4 regions of the Pseudomonas sp. G7(2022) genome follow, and region 3 is predicted to be linked to each of the others. Evidence: predicted binding sites of a transcription regulator. Region 3 holds the regulator's gene; each other region holds the start of a gene.
The links. Region 3 encodes sigma-54, which starts transcription at its own class of promoters, with help from an activator protein. Its sites were predicted from a motif close to ANTGGCATNNANNTTGCTNT; they were not measured.

Region 1: a site for sigma-54 is predicted at 1,581-1,600, ahead of NE357_RS07690 (flagellar basal body rod protein FlgF). Genes of this name have one in related genera too.
Region 2: a site for sigma-54 is predicted at 1,142-1,161, ahead of flgB (flagellar basal body rod protein FlgB). Genes of this name have one in related genera too.
Region 4: a site for sigma-54 is predicted at 1,363-1,382, ahead of NE357_RS08875 (circularly permuted type 2 ATP-grasp protein). Genes of this name have one in related genera too.

What each region holds. Positions count from the first base shown of each region.
Region 1 is NZ_CP109659.1:1,700,859-1,703,823, forward strand. It holds gene NE357_RS07685 (sigma-54-dependent transcriptional regulator) at 1-1,343, shown strand, start outside; gene NE357_RS07690 (flagellar basal body rod protein FlgF) at 1,655-2,395, shown strand; gene flgG (flagellar basal-body rod protein FlgG) at 2,441-2,965, shown strand, end outside.
Region 2 is NZ_CP109659.1:4,673,298-4,676,262, forward strand. It holds gene flgD (flagellar hook assembly protein FlgD) at 1-230, opposite strand, end outside; gene flgC (flagellar basal body rod protein FlgC) at 246-689, opposite strand; gene flgB (flagellar basal body rod protein FlgB) at 693-1,100, opposite strand; gene cheR (protein-glutamate O-methyltransferase CheR) at 1,341-2,168, opposite strand; gene NE357_RS21295 (chemotaxis protein CheV) at 2,216-2,965, opposite strand, start outside.
Region 3 is NZ_CP109659.1:1,008,007-1,010,971, reverse strand. It holds gene lptB (LPS export ABC transporter ATP-binding protein) at 1-332, shown strand, start outside; gene NE357_RS04400 (RNA polymerase factor sigma-54) at 519-2,012, shown strand; gene hpf (ribosome hibernation-promoting factor, HPF/YfiA family) at 2,086-2,394, shown strand; gene ptsN (PTS IIA-like nitrogen regulatory protein PtsN) at 2,406-2,870, shown strand; gene rapZ (RNase adapter RapZ) at 2,873-2,965, shown strand, end outside.
Region 4 is NZ_CP109659.1:1,941,896-1,944,860, forward strand. It holds gene NE357_RS08865 (hypothetical protein) at 148-381, shown strand; gene NE357_RS08870 (ribonuclease E inhibitor RraB) at 591-938, shown strand; gene NE357_RS08875 (circularly permuted type 2 ATP-grasp protein) at 1,416-2,825, shown strand; gene NE357_RS08880 (alpha-E domain-containing protein) at 2,838-2,965, shown strand, end outside.

The DNA of each region.
Region 1 (2,965 bases), 690 kb from region 3:
GGTTGATGCCCAGCGAGCGCCGACACATGGAGCTGAATGCGCTGCTCGGTGCGCTGGAGTTTCCGGTGCTGTCGATCGACATGGGCGGCTCCATCGTTGCCGCCAACCGGGCGGCGGCGCAGTTGCTCGGGGTTCGGGTCGACGAGGTGCCGGGGATTCCACTCTCGCGTTATGCCGAAGACTTTGACTTGCCGGAGCTGGTGCGCGCCAACAAATCGCGAATCAACGGCATGCGGGTCAAGGTCAAGGGCGACATCTTTCTGGCCGACATCGCCCCGCTGCAATCGGAGCACGACGACAGCGAGGCCATGGCCGGTGCCGTGCTGACCTTGCACCGGGCGGACCGTGTCGGCGAGCGCATCTATAACGTGCGCAAGCAAGAGTTGCGTGGCTTCGACAGTATCTTCCAGAGCTCGAAAGTGATGGCGGCGGTGGTGCGCGAAGCCCGGCGCATGGCACCGCTGGATGCGCCGTTGTTGATTGAAGGCGAAACCGGCACCGGCAAGGAATTGCTGGCGCGTGCCTGTCACCTGGCGAGTCCGCGCGGGCAGTCGCCGCTGATGGCGCTCAATTGTGCGGGGCTGCCGGAGTCGATGGCCGAGACCGAGCTGTTCGGCTATGGCCCTGGTGCCTTTGAAGGGGCGCGGGCCGAAGGCAAGCTCGGATTGCTTGAGCTGACGGCGGGCGGCACGCTGTTCCTTGATGGCGTTGGCGAAATGAGCCCGCGCTTGCAGGTGAAATTGCTGCGCTTCCTGCAGGACGGCTGCTTCCGGCGTGTAGGCAGTGATGAAGAGGTTTATCTGGATGTGCGGGTGATCTGCGCCACCCAGGTGGATCTGTCGGAGCTGTGTGCGAGAGGGGAATTTCGCCAGGATCTGTATCACCGTTTGAACGTGCTGTCGCTGCACATTCCGCCCTTGCGCGAATGCCTCGACGGTTTGACGCCGCTGGTCGAGCACTTCCTCGATCAGGCCAGCCGGCAGATCGGCTGCCCGCTGCCGAAACTGGCGCCGACGGCAATGGACCGGCTCAGTCACTACCATTGGCCGGGCAACGTTCGGCAACTGGAGAACGTGCTCTTCCAGGCGGTGTCGCTGTGTGATGGCGGGACGGTCAAGGCCGAACATATTCGTCTGCCGGACTATGGCGTGCGTCAGCCGCTTGGCGACTTCTCGCTGGAGGGCGGGTTGGACGAGATTGTCGGGCGCTTCGAGAAAGCGGTGCTGGAGCGACTGTATTCCGAACATCCAAGCAGTCGGCAGTTGGGCAAGCGGCTCGGGGTTTCGCACACCACGATTGCCAACAAGCTGCGTGAATATGAAGTCGGCAAGAGTGAGTCTTAACCGGTAATTGCATCGCTTCTGATGGCCTCATCGCGAGCAGGCTCGCTCCCACAGTGGAAATGCGATCTCTTGTGGGAGCGAGCTTGCTCGCGAAAGCGGTAGTCCGGGCAACCTCCGCGTCGGTGTTTGCCGCCAAGCGGCATGACACCGCCGGTTTTTCGTCTTCGATACATTCCCCCAAACCCCGCCAATTCCCTCAAGTCCTTTGTTTATCGGGTCCCTGGCCGCCAGAAAAAAGTTGGTCTGCAAATTGCTTGTGGGTCAGCAGTACAGCGGTGGGCGGCAAACGTCCGGCATGCAGAGGAAAGAGTGTGGACAAGTACCTTTATGTGGCAATGACCGGCGCCAGCCAGAACGCACTGGCGCAAAAGGCTCATGCCAACAACCTGGCGAACATCTCCACCAATGGTTTTCAGCGCGACCTGGAGCAGGCGCGTTCGATGCCGGTGTTCGGTGACAGCTTTCCGGCGCGTGCGTTTGCCATGAGCGAGCGGCCCGCCACCGATTTTACCCCGGGCTCGCTGGTGCAGACCGGGCGTGATCTCGACGTGGCCGTCAGCGGAAACGGCTTCATTGCCGTGCAGAACCCTAGCGGCGGCGAAAGCTACGTGCGCACCGGCAGCCTGAACATCGACGCCCTCGGCGTACTGCGCGCCGGCAACGGCATGCCGGTACTGGGCAATGGCGGTCCGATTGCCATTCCACCGGAGCAGCAGGTGGAAGTCGGTGAAGACGGCACCATCAGTATCCGTGCGATGGGCGAAGGCCCGCGCGTCATGGCCGAAGTCGACCGGATCAAACTGGTCAACCCGGACATCAAGAACATGAACAAGGGCCTGGACGGTTCGATTTACACCAAGGACGGCCAGCCTGCGCCGGCCGACGCCAACGTCAAACTGGTGTCGGGTTTCCTGGAGTCGAGCAACGTCAATGCCGTGGAAGAGATGACCTCGGTGCTGGCCCTGGCCAAGCAGTTCGAGTTGCACGTCAAGATGATGAACACCGCCAAAGACGACGACCAGGCCATGGCTCGGGTCTTGCAGATCAGCTAATTATCAGAACGTCGCGCCGTAAAACAGGCGCACGAGGAGAATCGAATGCTTCCGGCTCTATGGGTTGCCAAAACCGGTCTGTCCGCCCAGGACACCAACCTGACCACCATTTCCAACAACCTGGCAAACGTGTCGACCACGGGTTTCAAGCGTGACCGCGCCGAGTTCCAGGACCTGCTGTATCAGATCAAGCGTCAGCCAGGCGCCCAGTCGACCCAGGACAGCGAACTGCCGTCGGGTCTGCAAGTGGGTACCGGTGTGCGCATTGTCGGCACCCAGAAAAACTTCACCGCCGGTAGCCTGCAAACCACCGAGCAGCCGCTGGACATGGCCATCGATGGTCGTGGCTTCTTCCAGATCCTGCAGCCGGACGGCACCACGTCCTACACCCGTGACGGTACTTTCCACCTCGATTCCAATGGCCAGATCGTCAACGCCAGCGGTTTCGCGCTGGAGCCGGCGATTGTCATCCCGAACAACGCCCAGACCTTCACTGTCGGCCGCGACGGCACCGTATCGATCACCGTTGCCGGCAACCCGGCCGCCCAGGTGATCGGCAACCTGCAAACC
Region 2 (2,965 bases), 2.7 Mb from region 3:
TGCGCCAACTGCGCAACGAATGCACTGTTGTCCTGCGGGTCGAGCGGGTTCTGGTTCTTCAGCTGGGTCACCAGCAGTTGCAGAAACGCATCCTTGCCCAGGGCCTGGCCGCCGGTCGCACTGTTGGTGGCCGAAGCAATGCCGCCGGTGGTGGTGCTACTGGTCTTCTTCGAAGAGTTGGCCAGTATGTCCTTCATCGTCAGGCTGCTGGTGGTATCGGTAACGCTCATGGCAGTCGCCCCTTATTACTGACCGAGGGTCAGTACCTTCTGCATCATGGTTTTGGCGGTGTTCATCATTTCGGCGTTGGTCTGGAACGACCGGCTCGCGGAAATCATGTCAGCCATTTCTTCCACCACGTTGACGTTCGGGTAGTAGACGTAGCCCTTGGCGTCGGCTGCCGGATGATTCGGCTCGTAGCGCGCTTCGAGGTTGCTCTGGTCTTCGACCACGCCCAGGACCTGCACGCCTTGACCTGCCGCGTCCTGGTTCTGGAACAGCGAATTGCTGCCACCGCTCTGACCACCCTGGAACATGGTGGCGAATACCGGGTGACGGGCACGGTAGGTCTGGTCGATGCTCGACGAGACGGTCTCGGCGTTGGCGATGTTCGAGGCCACGGTGTTCAAACGCGTGGTCTGGGCGCTCATGCCGCTGCCGGCAATGTTGAAAACGCTGGACAGGGACATGGATTACTCTCCGCGCAGGGCTGACACCAGCCCTTTGAATTTGCTGTTGAGCAGCGTGAAGCTGGCCTGGAAGCCGACGGCGTTTTGCGCGTAGTTCGACTGTTCCAGTTGGGCATCCACGGTGTTCTGGTCGATCGACGGCTGCATCGGCGTGCGATACATCAGCGACTCGTCGCCATTGCCCAGGCCCTCAGCCTCAATGTGACGGCTGTTGGTCATGTTCAGGGCGATGGTGCCATTGGCGTTCTTCTGGCTCTGTGCTTCGAGCACTTTGGAGAAGTCCAGATCCCGAGCCTTGTAGTTCGGGGTGTCGGCGTTGGCGATGTTGTTGGCCAGCACTTCGGCACGCTGGGCGCGGAAGCCCAGAGCCTTTTCGTGAATGCCGAGCGCTTTATCGAAGCTGATGCTCATGTCGGGAACCTTCAGGTGACCGGATTTTTCGTAACAGGGTTATAGCAAGCGTCGTGCCAGCTTTAGAAAGCCCCGGATTACGGGGCTTTGCACTGAACAGACGACGCGGCAATGCCAGAAAAGCGGCAACCGGTTTCCGCCGGCTGCCGCTTTTCTGCCGCCTGCCGCCACCGGCAAAACCTTCAGGCATAAAAAAACGGAAGCCCTGAGGACTCCCGTTTCTTGTGTTGCCGGTCTTGATCACTTCGCCTGGTAGATGATTCCCGGGCTGCACTGGACCATCTGGTAATGATCCGGCAAACCGTTCAGCGCTTCGGAAGCGCCAAGGAACAGATAGCCGCCCGGCTTCAGCGTGCTGTGAATGCGCAACAGGATGTCTTTCTTCACCTCGGCGGAGAAGTAGATCAGCACGTTGCGGCAGAACACGATGTCGAACTTGCCCAGGCTTGCGTAGCTGTCGAGCAGGTTGAACGAGCGGAATTCCACCCGGTTCTTGATCGGCGCCTTGATCACCCAGCGTCCGGGCCCTTTCGGGTCGAAGTAGCGCTGCAGACGATCGGCGGACAAGCCGCGACCGATCGCCAGGCTGTCGTACTCGCCGGTCTTGCAGTTGGTCAGCATGCTGCCGGACAGATCGGTGGCGACGATCTGCACGCCCATCTTCAACTGACCGATGTTGGTCCGCTCGAACTCGTCGATCGACATCGACAGCGAATAGGGTTCCTGACCCGACGAGCAGGCCGCCGACCAGATCCGCAGACGCTGGTTGGGAGCCGCCTTGATTGCCTCGGGCAGCACCTTGTTCTTCAAGACTTCAAACGGATAGGTGTCGCGAAACCACAGGGTTTCGTTGGTCGTCATGGCATCGACCACCTGCTCGCGCAAACCGCTGCGCGGCTGTGTCTGGATGCGCTGTACCAGCTCACCCAGGGACTTGATGCCTTGCTGCTCCATCAGTTTGTTGAGACGGCTCGACACCAGGTACTGCTTGTTTTCACCGAGCAAAATGCCACAGGCTTTTTCCAGGAAGACCCGGAACTGTTCGAAATCCAAATTACCCGTAGACAAATGATGCCGCCTCTTAAATCGTGTTGAACGCCAGGGGCAAAAGGCCCCTAGCTGATATCTGCTGCTTTGATCCGGTCGACTACCCGGGATGCCAGGTCATCAGGACGGAATTTGGCCAGGAAGTCATCGGCACCGACCTTCTTGACCATCGCCTGGTTGAACACACCCGACAACGAAGTATGCAGGATGATATGAAGCTTTTGCATGCGAGGATCGCCGCGGATTTCCGCCGTCAGGGTGTACCCGTCCATCTCCGGCATTTCGATGTCGGAAATCATCATCAGGAACTCTTCTTCCGGCTTCTTGCCCTCATCGACCAGCTTGCGCAGGTAATCCAGCGCCTGCTTGCCGTCGTTCAACGCCACCACTTCGACACCGACCGTCTGCAGGCAACGCGTCACCTGCTTGCGCGCCACCGACGAGTCATCGACCGTCAGTACCCGCAGCGACAGCGCCTTGCTCTGGGTCTCGACATCCACCACGCCGACCGAAATCGCTTCCGGTGTCGGTGCGACTTCCGCCAGCACCTTTTCGACGTCGATGATTTCGACTAACTGATTGTCCACCCGAGTCACAGCGGTCAGGTAATGATCGCGACCGGTCCCCTTGGGTGGCGGATGGATCTCTTCCCAGTTCATGTTGACGATACGTTCCACCGAGCGCACCAGGAAACCCTGGGTCTTGGTGTTGTATTCCGTGATGATCACGAACGGACTGTTCTTGTCTTTCAACGCCCCGGAGCCGGTCGCCATTGCCAGATCAAGGATCGGAATGGTCGCCCCCCGGATATTCGCCAC
Region 3 (2,965 bases):
ACAACCTCGGCATGAGCCTGTCCGGTGGTGAGCGCCGCCGCGTGGAGATCGCTCGCGCACTGGCTACGGCGCCGAAGTTCATTCTGCTCGACGAACCATTCGCCGGTGTCGACCCGATCTCCGTGGGCGACATCAAGCAGATCATCCACCACCTCAAGGCCAAGGGCATCGGTGTGCTGATCACCGACCACAACGTCCGCGAGACGCTGGATATTTGCGAAACAGCCTACATCGTCAACGACGGCCAACTGATTGCCGAAGGCGACTCCGCGACCATCCTCGCCAACGATCTGGTGAAGGAAGTGTACCTGGGTCACGAGTTCCGCCTGTAAGCGCGACGGTATTCGAGCGGCCGTCCGGGTGCTGTAACGTTGAAGCGCATTTTTATAGGCTTTTATTGTTACAGCGCTCTAGGCAAACACGACAGTTTCAGGCATATAATTTGCTTAAGTTTGGCGCTCCGGCGCCCTGTAGTGGATGGCGCATAGCGCCGGCGAATAAGGTGTTAAGCCCCTGCCATGAAACCATCGCTAGTCTTGAGAATGGGCCAGCAGCTGACGATGACACCGCAGCTGCAACAGGCCATCCGCCTGCTCCAATTGTCGACCCTGGATCTGCAACAGGAAATCCAGGAGGCGCTGGAATCCAACCCGATGCTCGAACGCCAGGAAGACGGCGACGACTTCGACAATTCCGACCCGCTGGCCGACAACGCCGAACAGAAACCCAACACCGAGATCCAGGAACCTTCCTATCAGGAAACCGCGCCGACGGTCGACAATCTCGAGGACGGCGAATGGAACGAGCGCATCCCCAACGAACTCCCTGTGGACACCGCCTGGGAAGATGTCTACCAGACCAGCGCCAGCAGCCTGCCCAGCAGCGATGACGACGAGTGGGATTTCACCACCCGCACCTCTGCCGGTGAAAGCCTGCAAAGCCACTTGCTGTGGCAACTGAACCTGGCGCCGATGTCCGACACCGACCGCCTGATCGCTGTCACCCTGATCGACTGCATCAACAATCAGGGCTACCTCGATGAAACCCTCGAAGAAATTCTCGACGCATTCGATCCGGAACTCGACATCGAGCTGGACGAGATCGAAGCCGTCCTGCACCGCATCCAGCAGTTTGAACCCGCCGGCATCGGCGCCCGCAACCTGAGTGAATGCCTGCTGCTGCAATTGCGCCAGCTATCGACCAAGACCCCCTGGCTGGCGGAAGCCAAGCGTCTGGTCACCGATTACATCGACCTGCTCGGCAGCCGCGACTACAGCCAGTTGATGCGGCGCATGAAGCTCAAGGAAGATGAACTGCGCCAGGTCATCGAACTGGTCCAGAGCCTCAACCCGCGCCCCGGCTCGCAAATCGAGTCCACCGAAGCCGAATACGTGGTACCCGACGTGATCGTGCGCAAGGACAACGAGCGCTGGCTCGTCGAGCTGAACCAGGAATCCGTGCCACGCCTGCGGGTCAACGCCCAATACGCCGGTTTCGTGCGCCGCGCCGACACCAGCGCCGACAATACCTTCATGCGCAATCAGTTGCAGGAAGCCCGCTGGTTCATCAAGAGTCTGCAGAGTCGCAACGAAACCCTGATGAAGGTAGCCACTCAGATCGTCGAACATCAGCGCGGATTCCTGGAGTACGGCGACGAAGCCATGAAGCCACTGGTGCTGCACGACATCGCTGAAGCGGTGGGTATGCACGAGTCGACGATTTCCCGGGTGACCACGCAAAAATTCATGCATACCCCGCGGGGCATATATGAACTGAAATACTTTTTCTCCAGCCATGTCAGCACCTCCGAAGGCGGCGAATGCTCGTCCACGGCGATCCGCGCGATCATCAAGAAACTGGTCGCCGCGGAAAATCAGAAAAAGCCGTTGAGTGACAGCAAGATCGCTGGTTTACTGGAGGCACAAGGCATTCAGGTGGCTCGCCGCACCGTCGCCAAGTACCGCGAATCCCTGGGAATCGCGCCTTCGAGCGAACGCAAGCGGTTGATGTAAGCCACGTTACAGCGTTCCAGTGGCAGGCTCTTCGGCCTGCCGCTTTATGCACTGGCAACGAAGGAGAAGCTGTATGCAAGTCAACATCAGTGGACACCAACTGGAAGTTACCCAACCTCTCCGTGAGTACGTTGAGCAAAAGCTCAAGAGGCTTGAGGGACATTTCGACAAGATCACCAACGTGCAAGTCACGATGTGCGTCGAAAAGCTGAAGCAGAAAATCGAAGCCACGCTGCATATTCCCGGCAACGAGGTCGTCGCAAACGCGGAACATACCGATATGTACGCAGCGATCGACGCGCTGACCGACAAGCTTGATAAACAACTCAAAAAGCATAAGGAAAAGACCCAGAGCCTGCTCCAGGGCGCTACCGGTCGATAACCCCCACCCCCATGATCCGACTTGAAAGCATCCTGACCCCCGGCCGTTCCCTGGTGAACGTGCCGGGCGGCAGTAAAAAGAAAGCCCTCGAACAAATTGCCAACCTGATCGCCCGGGAAGTCCCGGATCTGGAGATGCAAGATGTCTTCGAGGCGCTGATTGCCCGTGAAAAACTCGGCTCGACGGGTTTTGGCAACGGCATCGCCATTCCCCACTGTCGCCTCAAGGGCTGTGAATCGCCCATCAGTGCCCTGATGCACCTGGAAGCCCCAATAGATTTCGATGCCATCGATGGCGCACCGGTCGACCTGCTGTTCGTGTTGCTGGTCCCGGAAGCTGCCACCGATGCGCACCTGGAGCTGCTGCGCCAGATAGCCAGCATGCTCGACCGCAAGGAAGTGCGCGAGAAACTGCGTCGCGCCACGACTAACGAAGCCTTGTATCAGGTTGTCCTGGACGAGCAAAACGGGCACTAAACATGCGCTTGATCATCGTCAGTGGCCGTTCCGGCTCGGGCAAAAGCACCGCACTGGATGTCCTTGAGGACAACGGTTACTACTGCATCGACAAT
Region 4 (2,965 bases), 930 kb from region 3:
TGGTCGTCCGCTTTCGCGAGCAAGCCCGCTCCCACATGGGATAACTTTTTTTTCATGTTCGGCGGATGTAAACCTTTTGAACGATCATTCCTGACAAAAGTCGAGATAGATGTAAGCCCATTTGCGGGTTTGTTCGAGGAGGCTCCAATGCAAAAGTGGAAAGTCACTTTCGTGGATGATCACGGTGAAATTGTCGATGAAGTCTTCGAGCGTGCGGAATGCCCCAGCGATGATGAGGCTGCCCGTTTGATCAAGGAACGACTCCTCCCTGTCGCGGCCGCACTGGATCTGAACGATCTGGAAGGGCGAACCTCCGATGCAGGCGCCAAAAGCCTGAAAACCCAGAACAGCATAGAAATCCGCAGCATCACTCCCATCTGAAAATCTTCTTGTCTGTAACGCACCAGGCCTTGGCAGCGGCTCTATCTTGGGGCTACTCTGCAAGCGAGATCAGCGAAAGGATCGCTAAGGTCTGGTCTTGTCAGCTACATGCTTGTTTCCCGCGTGCAACCACGTTGCCGAAGTACTTAGGCCAAAGGCCCGGGGCGGGAATACGGAAAGTCTATCCATCTATGCGAGGGGGACGATTCATGAGCACAGCCTATCAAGAAGACATCAGCAGCAATGTTCTGCGCCGCATGAAAGAAGGCGGTTTCGATTTTTCCCGATTCCATCCCATCGAGTTCTACGCCATTTTCCCGGACGAGGAGCGGGCGCGCAGGGCGGCAGGCAAGTTTCGCGGTGAATCCATCAATGCCCAGGTCAGTGCGCGCGACGACGGCGCGTGGTCCCTGGAATTGAGCAAGGTGATGTACGCAACCTACGACGACATTGGCGATTTCGAGCAGGGCTTTTCGGCAGTGGTCGAGCCCTTGGGCGGTATTATCGAAGGCTGGGGCGTGAAACAGGAGATCCGCAACCGGCACCGTTTGAACTGATCACTCTCGCAACACGTCGAGCAACGGCTGACCTTCGGGTCGGCCGTTGTCGTTTCTGTCTCCTGAACGCTCCATGGCAAAACCCTGAAACAAGAATCCGGCGCAAAAAAAAGCCACCTGAGGGGGTGGCTGAAAGGGAAGACCGGAAGGAGAGGGAACCGGTCAGGGTTACGGTCGGGAGGGCTGCCGAGGCAAGCCGGATCAGTGAGGCTGCGTACTTCGTCAGCGACGTTTTTGCAGCGGATGCGCGGATTATCCGCAGCCGGCGCCGGGCAGTGAAATCAACTCTGACTATGCTGGTGATAGGCGACGGGACTGCGTCGCAATGAAGCGGGGGCGATCAGGTTGGGGCATTTGCCGCACAGGAATGGTGCGGTGCGTGTGGCGTGAATATCCAACCGATTGAAATCAAAGCGTTTATGCCGATGGCACGGGCCTTGCGAAGGCCTGTATGTCCGGGGTGACAAGGAGTACGGCATGATCCGCACCTATTTTGATGAAATGTACGATGCCGGCGGCCAGATCCGCCCGCATTACCGGGAGTTTGCCCGCTGGCTGGCCGAGACACCTGACGAGCTGCTGGCCCAGCGGCGACGCGAGGCCGATCTGCTGTTCCATCGTGCCGGTATCACGTTCACGCTCTACGGGGACGAGCAAGGGACAGAGCGTCTGATTCCCTTCGACACCATTCCGCGCAGCATTCCGGCCAGTGAATGGCGGATCGTCGAGCGCGGCTGTATTCAGCGGGTCAAGGCGTTGAACATGTTCCTCGCCGACCTTTACCACGAGCAACGCATCATCAAGGCCGGGATCATTCCCGCCGAGCAGGTGCTGGCCAACGAGCAATATCAGTTGGCGATGCAGGGGCTGGATCTGCACCGCGATATCTATTCGCACATCTCCGGCGTCGATCTGGTGCGCGACGGCGACGGCACCTATTACGTACTCGAGGACAACCTGCGTACGCCCAGCGGCGTGAGCTACATGCTCGAAGACCGCAAGATGATGATGCGCCTGTTCCCTGAACTGTTCGCGGCCCAGCGCATCGCCCCGATCGACCATTACCCGAACCTGCTGCTCGACACCCTGAAAAGCTCAAGCCCGATCGACGACCCGAGCGTCGTGGTGCTGACGCCGGGCCGCTTCAACAGTGCGTTTTTCGAGCATGCGTTCCTGGCCCGGGAAATGGGCGTGGAACTGGTCGAAGGCGCCGATCTGTTCGTGCGCGACGACAAGGTCTTCATGCGCACCACCGACGGCCCGAAAGCGGTGGACGTGATCTACCGCCGGCTCGACGACGCGTTCCTCGACCCGCTGGCCTTCCGCCCGGATTCGATGCTCGGCGTACCAGGGCTGCTGTCATCATATCGCTCCGGCAATGTAGTGCTGGCCAATGCCATCGGCACCGGCGTGGCGGACGACAAATCGGTGTACCCGTTCGTCACCGAGATGATCCGTTTCTACCTCGGCGAAGAGCCGATCCTGAAGAACGTGCCGACCTGGCAATGCCGCAACCCGTCTGAACTTTCCCATGTGCTGGCCAATCTTCCGGATCTGGTGGTCAAGGAAACCCAGGGTTCCGGCGGTTACGGAATGCTCGTGGGGCCGGCGGCGACGACTGCGGAAATCGATGCGTTCCGCGAGCGGATCAAGGCCAAGCCCCACGCGTACATCGCGCAACCGACGCTGTCGCTGTCGACCTGTCCGACTTTTGTCGAAAACGGCATTGCGCCGCGCCACATCGACCTGCGCCCGTTCGTATTGTCCGGTCGTGAAACCCGGGTCGTACCCGGCGGTTTGACCCGTGTCGCCCTGCGTGAAGGCTCTCTGGTGGTGAATTCATCCCAGGGCGGCGGAACCAAGGACACCTGGGTGGTCGAGGATTGAAGGAAGCCTGCCATGTTAAGTAGAACTGCCTCGGATCTGTACTGGATGTCGCGTTACCTGGAGCGGGCGGAAAACCTCGCACGGATGCTCGATGTCAGCTATTCGCTGTCGCTGATGCCGCAGGACGGCCGTGGCGACGG